DNA from 4 places in the Brevibacterium sp. VCM10 genome. Region 4 is predicted to be linked to each of the others. Evidence: riboswitches for the same ligand, from Rfam matches in the RefSeq annotation. Region 4 holds a riboswitch; each other region holds the start of a gene.

Region 1 (3,750 bases), on a different contig from region 4:
GCGGTAATGACGGTCGTGCCCATGGTCTTCCGCGCGGTGAAGGTCTTGAGGTCGGCGTGAATACCGGCGCCGCCGGAGGGGTCGGTGCCGGCGATTGACAAGGTGATCGGCGGGCGGGTCGTCACTGGTCGCTCCCGGTGAAAGCGGCCAGCAGCTCTTCGGCCGCCGACTTCGGATCGTCGGCCAGGCAGATCGCCGAGACCACACAGATTCCGATCAGTCCACGTCCGTGCAGGTCGGGGGCACGGTCGGCGGTGATGCCGCCGATGGCGACGGCGGGGAGGCCGGCTTCTGCCGCCAGCTCGCCGAGGCGCTCCGGTCCGATGCCGTCGGGGGCGTCGGCTTTTGTGGAGGTGTCATAGACCGGTCCGATGCCGACGAGGTCGACGACTCCGGAGTTGCGGGCGGCGGCGAATTCGTCGCTGTTCGCGGCCGAGAGACCGATGAGCGGTGCCGCACCCAGGGCGGCGCGCACCTCGGCGACGGTGGCATCGGTTTGGCCGACGTGGATGTGCACGGTCTCGCCTTCGTCGATGAGGCGGCGGGCCACCTCGACGCGGTCGTTGAGGACGACGGGGACCGTGCGGTCGGTGTCGCGGGTGGCGGCGTCGACGGCGGCGATGACCTGGCGGGTGAGCGAGTAGAAGCCGGCGTCGTCGATGTCCTTGTCGCGGACCTGGACGATGCCCACTCCCCCGGCGACGGCGGCCTGCACGGTCTCGGCGACGGTGCGGCCGGCGGTTTCGCATTGCGCGGAGTCGGTGACGAGGTAGAGGCGCGTGTCGATTCCGGCGAAGCGGTCGGTCACGGCGGCGCGGTTAGCGGCGGCGCCGTTCGGGTTGTCAGCGATGTGGGCGGCGGCGCGGTCCGGGGTGTCAGCGATGTGGGCGGCGGCGCGGTCCGGGGTGTCAGCGATGTGGGCGGATCCGGCGGTCATGCCTGGACGCCTTCGTTGGCGGTATCGCTGACAGTGGTGAGCGTGTCGAGGCTGATTCTCGCCTGTGCGAGTCGGTCACCGTCGACGGCGTGGAGTGCGTCGAGGAAGTTCACCGAGTAGCTGCCCGGCCCCTTCGCGCCGTCGGCGGCGAGTTCGCCGGCGACCGCGAAGTGCGCGTGGGCGGCGACGACGGCTTCGAACCTCGCCGAGGCGGCCCCACCGTCCCCGGACCCGTTCGTGGCGTTGACGGCCGAGGCATCGGCGTCGGGGTCGGCCAGTCCTGCCCGGGCGGCAGCCAGGTAGGCGACGGTGACGGCGCCGAGAGAGCACCCGGTGCCGATGACCAGCGGCATGAACTCATGTCCGCCGGTGATGCGGGCGACGTGGTCGGTGCCGTCGATATGGGCGACGACGGCATCGGTGGGTCCGGACACGGCGACGATGGCCCCGGTTTCCCTGGCCAGCTTTGCGGCGGCGGGGAGGACGGCATCGACTTCATCGGTGGAGTCGACGCCGCGACCGCCGAGTCCGACTCCGGCGAGAGCTGCGATCTCGGAGGCATTGCCGCGGATGGCGGTGGGGTGATCGGCGGCGGCGCGGCGGATGCGGGAGGTGCGGAAGTCGACGGCGCCGACGCTCACGGGGTCGAGGACCCAGGGTTTGCCGGCGGCGTTGGCGACGTCGATGGCGGCATCGGCGGCGAGCAGCTGATGGTTGGAGGCGGTGCCGAAGTTGACGAGGACTCCGCTGGCGATGCCGGCGAACTGTCCGGCGTCGGCTTCGTGGTCGAGCATCGCCGGGGAGGCGCCGACAGCCAGGAGCACGTTCGCGCTGAACTGCTGCACGACGGTGTTCGTGATGCATTGGATGAGTGGATTGCTTGCGCGCAGTCGCGCATTCGCAGAACGCAGGTCGAAGTCAACCATGACGATCCCTTCGCTAGTATGGCCCAGATCAGGTTCGATGGGTGTTCTCTCAGCCTCGGTGTCCTCCGTGCGCAGCTCTTCGGTGCGAACGGATCTTCATGAGGCACCCCATGTCATTGGCTCCGACTGTATCAGCCCGGCTGAGGCACGGCGACTCCTTGGATGCTCAGTGCCGACCGCTCGACTTGACGTCGCTGTATCAAGCTGTGCATTGCGCGCTCGACGCTCAGGCGAGCGGTCGGCAGAGGGAGCTCTTGCGGAACCGAGCGGTCGACGACAGCTTGAGCGCTCAGCGTTGAGCGGACGCCCCTGTGCCGCCGACCCGGCACTACCCCCGCCCGACGTACCTCTGGCCGCGGCGGCTGAGCGCATCGATGACTACGGCGGTGAGCAAGACGAGCGCGGTGATGATCTGCTGTGCATCGGAGTTGAAGCCGATGAGGTAGAGACCGTTGTTGATCGCGCCGACGACCAGTGCGCCGAGCACTGCCGCCCAGGCGGTTCCGCGACCACCGAACAGCGAGGTGCCGCCGATGACGGCCGCAGCGATCGCGTTGAGCAGGTCCTGCGTGCTCACCAGCGTCGATCCCGCGTTCGTCGTCACTCCGGTCTTGATGAATCCGAACAGAGCGGCCAGCACTCCGGCAGCCATGAACACGCTGATGCGCACCCAGGTCACGCGGATGCCGGCACGTCGGGCGGCTTCGACCTTGCCGCCGACGGCGTAGATCGAACGACCATAACGGGTCTTGCGCAGCACGAGGTCGATGATGATCGCGATGACGATCATGAGGAAGAACGGCATCGCCAGACCGAAGTCCTGATTGACGAGGATGAGGAAGCCGAACACGATCGCGGCCAGCAGGACGATCCTCACGGTCACCGAAGTCCAGCTCGGAGCGCTGAGACCCTCCCGGTGGCGGCGCAACTTCGAATAGATGATGCCGACGCCGAATCCGATGATCGCGATCGCACCGAAGACATAGGCCCAGATCGCCGGGAAATAGAAGCTCGCGAAGTCGAAGGCGAAGGTGTCCGACATCGACAGGTTCTTCTGCGTACCCAGGGTTGTCAGCGTCAGGCCGGTGAACGCGAGCAAGCCGGCCAGGGTCACCACGAACGCCGGGATGCCGACGACGGCGAAGAACCAGCCCTGGATCGCACCGACGACCAGGCCGAGCAGCAGCATGATGACCAGCGCCAGGGCCGGCGGCACACCTTGCCTCACCACCAGAACACCGAGCAGCGAGGCGGCCAATCCGCCCAACTGCGCCAGGGAGAGGTCGATCTCGCCGAGGAGCAGGATGAGGTTGATGCCCAGGGCAAGTATCGCGAGGAATGCGACCTGGGTGGAGAGGTTGACGAGGTTGGCCGGAGAGATGAAGTTCGAGTCGGCCGTCTGGAAGACGATGACGATGACGATGAGGGCGAAGATGACCGGGAACGATCCGAGCTGGCCCTCTTTGACCCGTCGCAGGAACGTTCCGACGACGCCTTCGTGAGTAATCCGTTCGTCGGTGATGAAGGAATTGCGGGTCATCGACGCTCACCCCTCCGTGCCGCACGCTTGGTCACGACGTTGTCGCTGGCCCCGGTGATCGCGGCCACGAGCACGTCCGTGCGTTCGTCGCCAGGGAAGTCACCGGCGTCCTTGCCCAAGCGCAGCACGTGCACCCGCTCGCACACAGCCTGCACGTCAGCCATATTGTGGCTGACGAGCAGCACCCCGAGGTCACGTTCCTTCAGCCGTTCGATGAGGTTGAGCACCTCGGCCGTCTGGGCGACACCGAGCGCCGCCGTCGGCTCGTCGAGCATGACCAGGGAGGGTTCGCCCAGCAGCGAGCGAGCGATCGCGACGGTCTGACGCTGACCGCCGGACAGGGCCGC
Region 2 (3,750 bases), on a different contig from region 4:
GAAATGAATGAATCACTCCCGAGACCGGACCGGGCCGCGACGACAGCGGCCGACCTCGGCGACTTCGTCAGCGCCTCCCCCAGCTCCTATCACGCGGTGGCCACCGCCGCGAAACGCCTGGAAAAGGCCGGATTCTCCCGCCTCGACGAGTCCGTTCCCTGGGCGCTGACGCCCGGGGCCGGGCACTACGTCATCCGGGACGGCGCGCTCATCGCGTGGATGAATCCCACCGTCACCGAGGCGGCTGACCGGTTCCGTGTGTTCGGTTCCCACACCGATTCCCCGGCGTTCAAACTCAAACCCGGCGGCGAGTACACCGCTGAGGGCACCCGCCAGGTCGGGGTGGAGGTCTACGGTGGGCCGCTGCTGAATTCGTGGCTCGATCGTGAGCTCGCCTTCGCCGGTCGTCTCGGCCTCGCCGACGGCCGCATCGTGCTCGCCCGCACCGGACCGATCGCCCGCATCCCGCAGCTGGCGATCCACCTCGACCGGCAGGTCAACGAGGGGCTGGCCCTGGACAAGCAGCGTCATACCGCTCCCGTCATCGGCCTGACCGACCTCGCCGAGGCGGACATCGTCGAACTGCTCGCCGCGTCCGCCGGAGTCGATGCCGAGACCGTCGTCGGTCACGATGTCTACACCATCCCCACTCAGGAACCGGCCCTCTTCGGTGCGGCCGAGGAGTTCTTCGCCTCGCCGAGGCTGGACAACCTGTTGTCCGTCCACGCCGGTGTCACCGCGCTCACCCAGCTCGATGCCGACGGCCTCGACGGCATCCCCCTGTTCGCGGCCTTCGACCACGAGGAGATCGGGTCGAATTCGCGGTCGGGGGCGTGCGGCCCGTTCCTCGCCGACGTCACCGAACGCATCGTCGCCTCCTTGCTGCCGCAGTCGACGCGCAGCGATTATCTCGCGTCGATGGCCTCCTCGGTGTGCGTCTCCTCCGATGCCGGGCATGCTGCTCACCCGAACTATCCGGAACGCCATGACCCGCATGTGCGCCCCCGCCTCGGCGGCGGTCCCCTGCTCAAACTCAACGCTCAGCAGCGCTACGCCACGGATGCGGTCGGCACGGCCGTGTGGTCGCAGGCATGCGCGGCCGCCGGGGTCGAGTACCAGGATTTCGTGTCGAACAATGCGATGCCCTGCGGGTCGACGATCGGACCGCTGACCGCGACCCGGCTGGGCATGACGACTGTCGACGTGGGTCCGGCCCTGTATTCGATGCACTCGGCCCGCGAGATGGTCGCGGTCTCCGATGTGCTCGCCCTCGGTGCCGTAGCGAAGGCATTCCTCCAGGGCAGCTGACCTCGCACCCCCGGCGGGACTCGATGTCGCCGACACCGCGGTTGTCCTCACCACGACAATCGTGATACGAATTGCACGACCCCACGGGAGCCCGCTGCACGGGCTGAGATCGGACTGCCTCGTCCGAGACCGTAGAACCTGATCCGGTTGATACCGGCGTAGGAAGTGAGGACTGCAGATGACTGCATTCACCCCTGAAACACCTGCCCCTGCAACGACTTCGTCCGACGCAGATTCGCACGACGCATTCACCCTCGAGCAGTATCCGACGCATTCGCCGGCATGGGTCGACGACACGGACCACGGCATCCGCGTTCCCGTGACCCGCATCGAACTCGAGGACTCGAACGGCCGGGCCAACGATCCCGTCGATGTCTACCGCACAGTCGGACCGGGCAGCATTCCCGAAGAAGGACTGCCTGCTCTGCGATTTCCGTGGGTCGAGAACCGCCTCGACACCGAAACGTATGCAGCCCGCGGCCACCACATCGCCGATGACGGTCGTGCAGCCGTCCGCCGGGGTGCCCCGTCTCAGCAGTGGAACGGACGCAAACCTGTTCCTCGTCGCGCCAAGGCCGGCCGCACGGTGACCCAGATGCACTACGCCCGGCAGGGAATCATCACCCCGGAGATGCGGTTCGTCGCGCTCCGCGAGCAGTGCGATGTCGAGCTCGTGCGTGCCGAGCTCGCCGCCGGTCGGGCGATCATCCCGAACAACATCAACCACCCCGAATCCGAGCCGATGATCATCGGCAAGGCGTTCCTCGTCAAGATCAACGCGAACATCGGCAATTCCGCAGTCACCAGCTCCATCGCCGAGGAGGTGCAGAAGCTGCGGTGGGCCGCGAAGTGGGGTGCCGACACCCTCATGGACCTGTCGACCGGCAATGACATCCACACCACCCGGGAATGGATCATCCGCAACTCCCCCATCCCCATCGGCACCGTCCCGATCTATCAGGCACTGGAGAAGGTCGACGGTGATGCGAACGCGCTGACCTGGGAGATCTATCGCGACACGGTCGTCGAACAGTGCGAGCAGGGTGTCGACTACATGACCGTCCACGCCGGTGTGCTGCTGCGCTATGTGCCCCTCACGGCCGACCGGGTCACCGGGATGGTCTCCCGCGGCGGGTCCATCATGGCCGGCTGGTGCCTTGCCCACCACGAGGAGAACTTCCTCTACACCCACTTCGACGAACTCTGTGAGATCTTCGCCCGATACGATGTCGCGTTCTCACTCGGCGACGGACTGCGACCAGGGTCCATCGCTGATGCCAACGATGCCGCCCAGTTCGCCGAACTCGACACACTGGCCGAACTCACCGAACGCGCGTGGGCCCACGACGTCCAGGTGATGGTCGAAGGCCCCGGGCACATTCCGCTCCACCTCGTACGGGAGAACGTCGAACGCCAGCAGGAACTCTGCCACGGCGCACCGTTCTACACCTTGGGTCCGCTGGTCACGGACATCGCACCCGGATACGACCACATCACCTCGGCGATCGGGGCGACCGAGATCGCCCGCTACGGCACGGCGATGCTCTGCTACGTCACCCCGAAGGAGCACCTCGGCCTGCCCGACCGCGACGACGTCAAAACCGGGGTGATCACGTACAAGATCGCCGCGCATGCCGCTGATATCGCGAAAGGCCACCCCGGCGCGACGGCCCGCGATGACGCGCTGTCGAAGGCCCGGTTCGAGTTCCGCTGGCGGGATCAGTTCGCGCTCGGCCTCGATCCGGGGACTGCCGAGGCGTTCCACGACGAGACGCTGCCGGCGGAACCCGCGAAGACCGCGCACTTCTGTTCCATGTGCGGGCCGAAGTTCTGCTCGATGCGCATCTCCCAGGACATCCGCGACACCTACGGCAGCGCCGAGACTCAGGAGGCCCTGGCGGGAATGCAGCAGAAGAGCCGCGAATTCCTCGCCTCGGGCGGAGAGGTCTACCTGCCCGATCCGACCGTCGGCCTCAAGGCGGACTGACCGTCGTTCAGGGCGTGGCGCGTCTATCGCAGTGTGCACGATTCGACAGACGCGCCACGCCGTGACCGAGCGTTGCGGAGGCGATGTAGGTTGACGGCATGAGCGAACTCCAGCGTGCCTTCGACGCGCATCTGCACATCATCGATCCGACCCATCCCGTCATCGAGAACAACGGCTATCTGCCCGACCCATTCACGGTCGCCGACTACCGCGCGAGGCTGCAGAGCCTGCCCGAGGTGGGAGTCGACGTCGCCGGAGGTGCCGTCGTCTCCGGCTCGTTCCAGGGCTTCGACCAGGGGTACCTCGTCGAGGCGCTGGGCCAGCTCGGCGACAGCTATGTCGGTGTCACCCAGCTGCCGGATGAGACCACCGATGATCAGATCCGGCGCCTCGACGAGGCCGGCATCAAGGCGCTGCGCTTCAATATCGCCCGCGGTGGTTCGGCCACTCTCGAT
Region 3 (3,750 bases), on a different contig from region 4:
CGGGAGCGCGGAACAGGCATGTGACGACTCCCGCCGCGGCGATGAAGGTCCACTTCTCCCACAGCCCGTCGATGATTCCGTCGACGAGCTGGAGCTTGAATCCGGGGACGTCGAGAGCCGCGGAGATTCGCGTGGGTACGGCCGCGGCGTGAAGGTCGCCGATGGTCATCACCGCAAGGTCGGTGAGCTGGACGACGGCTCCGTCTCTGATCGTGCCGACGATCTTGACGAACCCACCGAGCACCTGACCGGGGTACCTGTGCTGCAGCTTCTCGATCTGAGCCATGCCGTTGAGGAACGGGATGATCGTCGTCTGCTCCCCCACAGCCGGTCCGATATCGTCGATGACCGAGTCGAGTCCACCCGCTTTGACCGCGACGATGACGATGTCGAAGATCCTCGGTGAGGCGCTGAGCTCCTCGGCGGTGATGACATCGACCTGGTTCGTCCGATCGGCACCGGGAGCGGTGAAGCGCAGTCCGTTCGCGCGGACCGTCGCCGCCCGAGCCTGCCGGAGCAGGAACGTGACATCGCGTCCGGCCTCCTGCAGATAGGTGCCGAACGCTCCGCCGGTGGCGCCTGCCCCGGCGATGAGAATCGACAGGCCGGCACCTGCATCGATTCCGTCGGATGCGCTGTCAGCTGCTGGGGTCATTCCAACTCCTCCTTGAGCACCCGTGCGGCCGCAGCGGGGTCGTCTGCCGAGGTTATCGCACGGACGACGACGGCACGGTTCGCGCCCGCCTGCCGGATCGCGTCCAGTCTCTCCCCTGCCGCGATGCCGCCGATCGCGAACCACGGTTTGCTCGCCTCGGCGGCGGCAGCGGTCAGCAGTGCCGTCCCCACAGCGGCACGGCCGGGTTTCGTCGGGGTCTCCCAGACCGGCCCGACACAGAAATAGTCGGTCTCCGGGTCCGCCTCGGCGGCGAGCGCCTGCTCGAGGGAATGGGTGGAGCGGCCGAGGAGGACGTCGGGGCCGAGCACGGCTCTGGCCTGAGCACTGGTGAGATCTCCCTGACCGACGTGGAAGACGTCGGCGTCGGTCAGCAGCGCGACATCGGCGCGGTCGTTGACGGAGAAGAGCTTGCCGTGGCGTGCGGCGGCATTCCTGAGGACTTCCAATGCGGCGATCTCGGCGCGGGCCTCGAGGCTCTTGTCCCTCAGCTGGATGATGTCGACTCCCCCACGGTAGGCGGCGTCGAGGAACTCGGTGAGGTCGCCTTGAGCGGTTCGGGCATCGGTGCACAGGTAGAGCGACGCTTCGGCCAATCGGGCCTGCCTCCAGGTCCTCTTTTTCTGCCGCGCTGCGGTGCGCGGTGGCATCTGTGTGGTCATGGTCATAGAGTAGAGGAGTTCGCGGGAGCCTCCCAACGAGGCTGAGAGGGCGTAGGAGCCGACCGTCAGACCTGATGCGGATCATGCCGCCGGAGGGAGAAGCTGTGAGAGTCATCGTCGTCGGCGCCGGGATCATCGGCCTGTCCACGGCCTGGTATCTGCGCCGTTTCGGTGCCGAAGTCACCATCGTCGATCCTGCCCCCGCCCAGGGTGCGAGCCATGCCGCCGCGGGGATGATCGCTCCCGCCGCCGAGGTAGTCTGGGGGCAGACTCCCCTGTATCCGCTGATGCGGACCTCGGCTCAGATGTACCCGGAATTCGCCGCAGAGGTGGCGAGCGCCACCGGCACCGATCTCGGTTTCACAGATGCCGGGACCGTGGTGTGTGCGGGTGACCGGGCTGATCTGCAGGCTCTGCGGGAGCTGCGCGAAGCACAATCGCGATCGGGTTTCGCCACCGAGCTCATCACCGGCAGTGCCGCCCGCCGTATCGAACCGTCGCTGTCGCCTGCCGTGGCCGGGGCCGTGCACATTCCCGGTGATCACTCGATCGACCCCCGTCGTGTATCGGCGGGACTGTTGTCTGCTCTTACGGCCGGCTCAGAGTCGCTTCTTATTCGGCAGCGGGTGGCCGAGCTGCTGGGCGATGGTGCGGCGACGACCGGCGTCACGCTGGGAGACGGCCGCCTGTTGGAAGCCGATCAGGTGGTCGTCTGCGCCGGCAGCGCCATCACCGAGATCGCCGGTGTCCCGCCGCTGCCGATCCGGGAAGTCTGGGGTGATGTGCTGCGCCTGCGTGCCCCCGCCGAGGCGACTCCCCTGCTGACTCGGACCATCCGCGGGCTGGTCAACGGCCGCCCCGTCTACCTGGTCCCCCGCCCCGACGGTGAGATCGTGCTCGGTGCCAGTTCCCGCGAGGACGGACTCTCCGGCACCCCTGCCGGGGCGATCCACCGGCTGCTCTCTGACGGGCAGCGATTGGTCCCGGGCATCGTCGACGCGGAGATCACCGACATCACCACCCGCGCTCGCCCCGGTTCTCCCGACGACCTGCCGATGATCGGGCGCATCGATCCCGGCTGCGTTGTGAGCACGGGGTACTTCCGCCATGGCATCCTCTTGGCCCCGTTCGGCGGCCGCCTCGGCGCCGAGCTCGCCCTGGGTGTCGCCTCCGACTGGCCTCCTGACGGAGCGCTCGAGTCCGTGTCCCCGCACCGCTTCGCCACAAACCACACCACTGCCCACCTGATGAGGAGCAACTCATGACCGATCGCGAACACTCACCGACCATCGTCCTCAACGGCGACCATCATGAGCTGCCGGGTGCCACCTCGGCGCTCGACCTCATCGCCGAGGTCACCGGACGGGAGCTGAACCCCGATGGGACACCGGCCGACGGCGGACGCTTAGGGCTGGCCCTGGCCGTCGACGGCGAGGTCATCCGTCGCGGTGCCTGGTCCGGGTTCGCCCTGGCCGACGGGCATACCGTCGACATCGTCACCGCAGTGCAGGGAGGCTGAGATGAGCTGGATGGTCGATGACGTGGAGATGTCGTCTCGCCTCGTGATGGGCACGGGCGGGGCAAGTTCCCTGAGCATCCTCGAAGACGCCCTCGTGGCCTCGGGAACCGAGCTGACCACGGTGGCGATGCGCCGCTTCGACGCCGAGTCCCGGGATTCGGTGTTCACCATGCTGCAGCGTCTGGGAATCCGGGTGCTGCCGAACACGGCCGGCTGCTATACGGCCCGGGATGCCGTGCTCACCGCCCGACTGGCCAGGGAGGCCCTGGAGACGAACTGGGTGAAACTCGAGGTCATCGCCGATGAGGTCACCCTGCTCCCGGACCCCGTCGAGCTCTTCACCGCCGCCGAGGAACTCGTCCTCGACGGTTTCACGGTCTTCGCCTATACGAACGACGATCCGGCCCTGGCGAAACGTCTGGAGGATGCCGGGGTGGCCGTGGTGATGCCGGCAGGTGCCCCGATCGGCAGCGGGCTGGGCATCCTCAACCCTCACAACATCGAGACCATCGTCTCCCGGGCGCAGGTGCCCGTCATCCTCGACGCCGGTGTCGGCACCGCTTCGGACGCGGCTCTGGCGATGGAGCTCGGGTGCACTGCGGTTCTCCTGGCTTCTGCGGTCACTCGCGCTCACGACGCACACGCCATGGCTCGGGCGATGGCTCTGGCCGTCGAGGCCGGGCATCTGGCGGCCGGAGCCGGGAGGATTCCCAAGCGGCCGTTGGCTTTGGCATCATCGCCGTTCGACGGAATGGTCGCAGCACAATGACCGCCGCTGCTGCCTCTCCGCCGTCGCTGCCTCCGTTCGTCGACCCCGCGGACTCCCTGTCCCGGGCGGAGCTGGATCGCTACTCCCGACACCTGAGCCTGCCGGGTTTCGGGCTCGAGGGACAACG
Region 4 (3,750 bases):
CATTCGCACCGATGATTCCGAGGGCCTGACCGGCGCTCAGGCTCAGGTCCAGTCCGGTCGCGGCGGGGGTGGCCATGCGCGGTCGAGCAACGCTGAGCCGATCTGTGCGTAGCAGAACCTCGCCGAGGCGGCCCGACGTCCCACCGAATCCCTCGGTTCCGCCTCGGCGCGGGGTGGGGGAGTCCTGCGGCATCCAGATGCCGCAGCCGATGAGCGTTTCGGTCAGGTCCGGATCGGTGAAGATATGCTCGGGCGGACCTTGGGCGACGATCCCGTCACCGCCCAGCACGATGACACGGTCGACGTGCTCGGTCCACAGCTCCACCCGGTGTTCGACGACGAGCATGGTCGCCTGTGTCTCGGCCTGCACGGTGAGCACGGCATCGCGGACCTCGGTCGCCGAGGCGGGATCGATATTGGCCGTCGGTTCGTCGAGGACGATGACCTCCGGGGCCATCGCATGGATTCCGGCCAGAGCCAGCCGCTGCTTCTGCCCACCGGACAGGGCAGCACTCGGATGCTCCGGGGCCAGATCGAGTCCCAACGCATGCAGGGACTCGGGGACCTGAGCCTCGATGACCTCGGCCGGGAGTCCGAGGTTCTCCATCCCGAATGCCACATCATCACCGACGCGGGAGAAGATCACCTGCGAATCGGGATCTTGGAGGACCAGCCCGGTGCTGCCTCGGCGAGGATCCGGTTTCTCTCCGCCGACGAGGAGTTCACCGGTGGCCTCACCCGATTCCTCGGGCAGGACACCGGCGACGGCGTGGAGGAACGTCGATTTCCCCGCTCCGGAGGCGCCGAGCAGCAGCACCTTCTCTCCGGCCGCGATCTGCAGGTCGAGCGGACCGACGGCCGGCGCGTCACGGTCGGTGTGCGTCCATGAGAAGCCGGCGGCCGTGATCGGCAGCGCCATCAGCGACGGCCGGAGGCGAAGGAGCTCAGAGCTCCGGTGGCCGCGATCGCCCGGTATGCGTACCAGGCGCCGATCCCGGAGATGACGAGGCCGGAGACGATCGCGCAGACCGCATAGATCGCCTGGAACCCGAACTGCCATTCGGCGTTGTACATGATGTTCTCGCTCACGGCCATGAACGCCGCGGCCAGCACACCCGAAGCGGCGGTGACCCACAGGGTGAAGCGTTTGTACCCGAAGGCGGCGAAGACGAGTTCGGCACCGAGGCCCTGCAGCAGTCCCGAGAGCAGAACGGTCGCCCCGAAGTGGGAGCCGAGCACGGCTTCGACGATCGCGGCGATGAGTTCGCACAGGAGTGCGGCACCGGGTTTGCGGATGATGGCACCGGCCAGCGGACCGGCCAGCACCCAGAGTCCAGCGATGAGGCCGATCGACGGCGGGAATGCTTGGAAGGCGAGTTCGAGAACCTTCCAGCTCAGCGCGAGCACCCAGAAGACGAGTCCCACGGCGATGCCGAGCACGGCGGTGGTGACATAGTCGACGACCCGCCACTGCTTGGTCTTCGGCGCCGCGGTGAAAGCCTGCGCGCGGGCGGGGGTGGTGGTCGGCGCGGTGGTATTCGGCATTGTGCCTCCTCATATCAAGGAGGGGTGAAGAGTCTCGACTTCCTTCGGCGGTACTGACCGCATCAGGTTCGAGGGTCTGCAGCTTCTTCTGCACTCTCAGCGCCCCTGACGGCGCTCCCCTGTCGTAGCCACCACTGTACAACAGGGGAGCGACGCGGAGGCTGGGATCGGAAACGACGCGGAGTCCGGGGTCGGTCATCGAGGATTCACTTCCCGTTTCCCTTCCCGTCGACGGTCCTCGAACGACCGGACACTACTGGTCAGTAGGAATAGGCGGGTGAATACGCATCGACTGAAGAGACCGCTCAGTGTGCCCTGTCCGCCGCCACCCTGCTCGCCGCTCTGGTGGCGGCCCCGGTGCCCGTGCGTGCCGAACCATCTCTCGGCTCGGGCGGCCCGAGTTCGACCGCGAGCCAGGACCCGACGGACACACCCGCCGAGGTGGATGCGGGGAGTGAAGCGATCACCGATCCCGTACTGCAGGTCGGAGCCGACTCGACGACGCGCAACCTCTCGTGGATGAGTGAGAACTCCGGCGGGGGAGAAGTCCAGTGGGCGCCGGTCAATGAACTCGAGGGAGGCGAACTTCCCGCCGACGCGGCAGCGGCTCAGACCACGGACTCCGGTCTCGCCACCGACCTCAAACGTCACTTCAACCATGCGAGCATGACCGACCTGGAACCCGACACCGACTACGCCTACCAGGTCGGCAGCGACGAGGACGGGTTCACCGAGGTGCAGCAGTTCACCACAGGATCGTCTGGAGGAGATGACGAATTCCTCGTCTTCGGCGACCCCCAGGTCGGCGCCGGAGGCGGAGACCCCGACGACGCCACCGGCTGGGACCGGACCCTGTCGACGGCCGTGGCCACTGCCGACGACCCGAGCTTCTTCTACTCCTTGGGAGACCAGGTCAACTCCGCCGGCAACCAAGAGCAGTGCGCGCAGTACCTGGCCCCGGAAGCAACCCGGACGATCCCGCAGGCGACCACGATCGGCAACCACGATGTGTCTTCGAAGGCCTACGAACAGCACTTCAACCGACCCAATGTCAGCCAGGATCACGGCGGCGGAGGCATCATCACCTCCGGCGGCGACTACTGGTTCATCGAAGACGGAGTCCTGTTCCTCAACATCAACTCGAACAGTCCGGACTTGGACGCCCACGCCGAGTTCATCGACGAGGTCGTCGCCGAACACGGTGGCCAGGCACGATGGACTGTGCTGGGATTCCACCATTCGATCTATTCGACGGCAACACATTGGAACGATCTCGATGTGAAGCGGCTGCGGAAGGCGATCCCACCGGTCGCGGCCCGCAATGACATCGACCTCGTCGTCTCCGGCCACGACCACATCTATAACCGCACCTTCCTCATGGACGGGGAGGGCAAGCCCGTCGAGGGCTCCGAAGCGGGAGCCGAGGAGGAGAAGGAAGACGGGCAGACGCTCTACCTCACGCTGACCTCGTCATCGGGATCGAAGTTCTACAACTACGTTCCCGGCCTCGACTGGGAAGGCAAGAGCGTCCACAACGACGTGCCCGCCTTCACCCGAGTCCGCGTCAGCGACGAAGCGCTGCGGGCGACGACCTATGAGGTGCCCGCTGGGGGAGCGTCGGCCGATGGCGAACGGGCGGAAGCGCAGGCAACAGCCGAGCAGATCGACGATGTCGAACTCAGGCGCGCCGAGGCGGACGACCCCGCCCCGGGCGCCGAGGCAGAAGCGGCCGAGGCGAACGCCGCAGGGACGAATGATGATGCGGGTTCCTCCGGGACCGCCTCGGCGGGTGGGGATGGAGACCTTCCCCGCACCGGCGGCGGGCTCAGCTGATTGCCACAGCCTTGCTGATCGGCCCGACGCTTCGCATCAGCTCGGTACCACCATGACCGGGCCTCCGGCGTGATTGAGTACTCCGCGCGAGACCGATCCCAGCAGGGCGCTGCGGATCCGTCCGCGCCCGCGGGTGCCCATCACCGTCAGCTGAGCGCGCGAACTGATCTCGACGAGGGTCTCGGTCGGATCGCCGACCGGCACCGAGTTGGTCACCGTCAGGTCCGGGAACTGCTCGGACAGCGTCGCGGCCTCCTTCTCCAGACCTTCGGCCAGCTGCTTCTTCCGTCGCGCGGTGACCTCGGAGCTGAGTTCGAGATCGGGGTACCAATAGAGCCACTCCTCACCGGCCGGCAGCACCACGACGAGTTC

What was found. Region 4 has a riboswitch for thiamine pyrophosphate ahead of AD89_RS0107575 (ECF transporter S component). Riboswitches for the same ligand answer to the same signal wherever they lie in the genome.
Region 1: it holds a riboswitch for thiamine pyrophosphate, as region 4 does, so the genes downstream of both, AD89_RS0101545 (hydroxyethylthiazole kinase) here and AD89_RS0107575 (ECF transporter S component) in region 4, are expected to answer to the same signal.
Region 2: it holds a riboswitch for thiamine pyrophosphate, as region 4 does, so the genes downstream of both, thiC (phosphomethylpyrimidine synthase ThiC) here and AD89_RS0107575 (ECF transporter S component) in region 4, are expected to answer to the same signal.
Region 3: it holds a riboswitch for thiamine pyrophosphate, as region 4 does, so the genes downstream of both, thiO (glycine oxidase ThiO) here and AD89_RS0107575 (ECF transporter S component) in region 4, are expected to answer to the same signal.

What each region holds. Positions count from the first base shown of each region.
Region 1 covers NZ_JAJB01000008.1:24,240-27,989, forward strand. Annotated here, with positions in the region: gene thiD (bifunctional hydroxymethylpyrimidine kinase/phosphomethylpyrimidine kinase) at 1-125, opposite strand, end outside; gene thiE (thiamine phosphate synthase) at 122-937, opposite strand; gene AD89_RS0101545 (hydroxyethylthiazole kinase) at 934-1,863, opposite strand; TPP riboswitch at 1,851-1,984, opposite strand; gene AD89_RS0101555 (sugar ABC transporter permease) at 2,192-3,403, opposite strand; gene AD89_RS0101560 (ATP-binding cassette domain-containing protein) at 3,400-3,750, opposite strand, start outside.
Region 2 covers NZ_JAJB01000032.1:50,787-54,536, reverse strand. Annotated here, with positions in the region: gene AD89_RS0110300 (M18 family aminopeptidase) at 4-1,308, shown strand; TPP riboswitch at 1,383-1,491, shown strand; gene thiC (phosphomethylpyrimidine synthase ThiC) at 1,487-3,295, shown strand; gene AD89_RS0110290 (amidohydrolase family protein) at 3,394-3,750, shown strand, end outside.
Region 3 covers NZ_JAJB01000028.1:53,979-57,728, reverse strand. Annotated here, with positions in the region: gene AD89_RS0108345 (ketopantoate reductase family protein) at 1-655, opposite strand, end outside; gene thiE (thiamine phosphate synthase) at 652-1,335, opposite strand; TPP riboswitch at 1,347-1,450, shown strand; gene thiO (glycine oxidase ThiO) at 1,440-2,600, shown strand; gene thiS (sulfur carrier protein ThiS) at 2,597-2,854, shown strand; gene AD89_RS0108325 (thiazole synthase) at 2,856-3,623, shown strand; gene moeB (molybdopterin-synthase adenylyltransferase MoeB) at 3,620-3,750, shown strand, end outside.
Region 4 covers NZ_JAJB01000027.1:11,239-14,988, reverse strand. Annotated here, with positions in the region: gene AD89_RS0107580 (ABC transporter ATP-binding protein) at 1-919, opposite strand, end outside; gene AD89_RS0107575 (ECF transporter S component) at 919-1,545, opposite strand; TPP riboswitch at 1,568-1,676, opposite strand; gene AD89_RS18295 (fibronectin type III domain-containing protein) at 1,891-3,378, shown strand; gene AD89_RS0107565 (universal stress protein) at 3,415-3,750, opposite strand, start outside.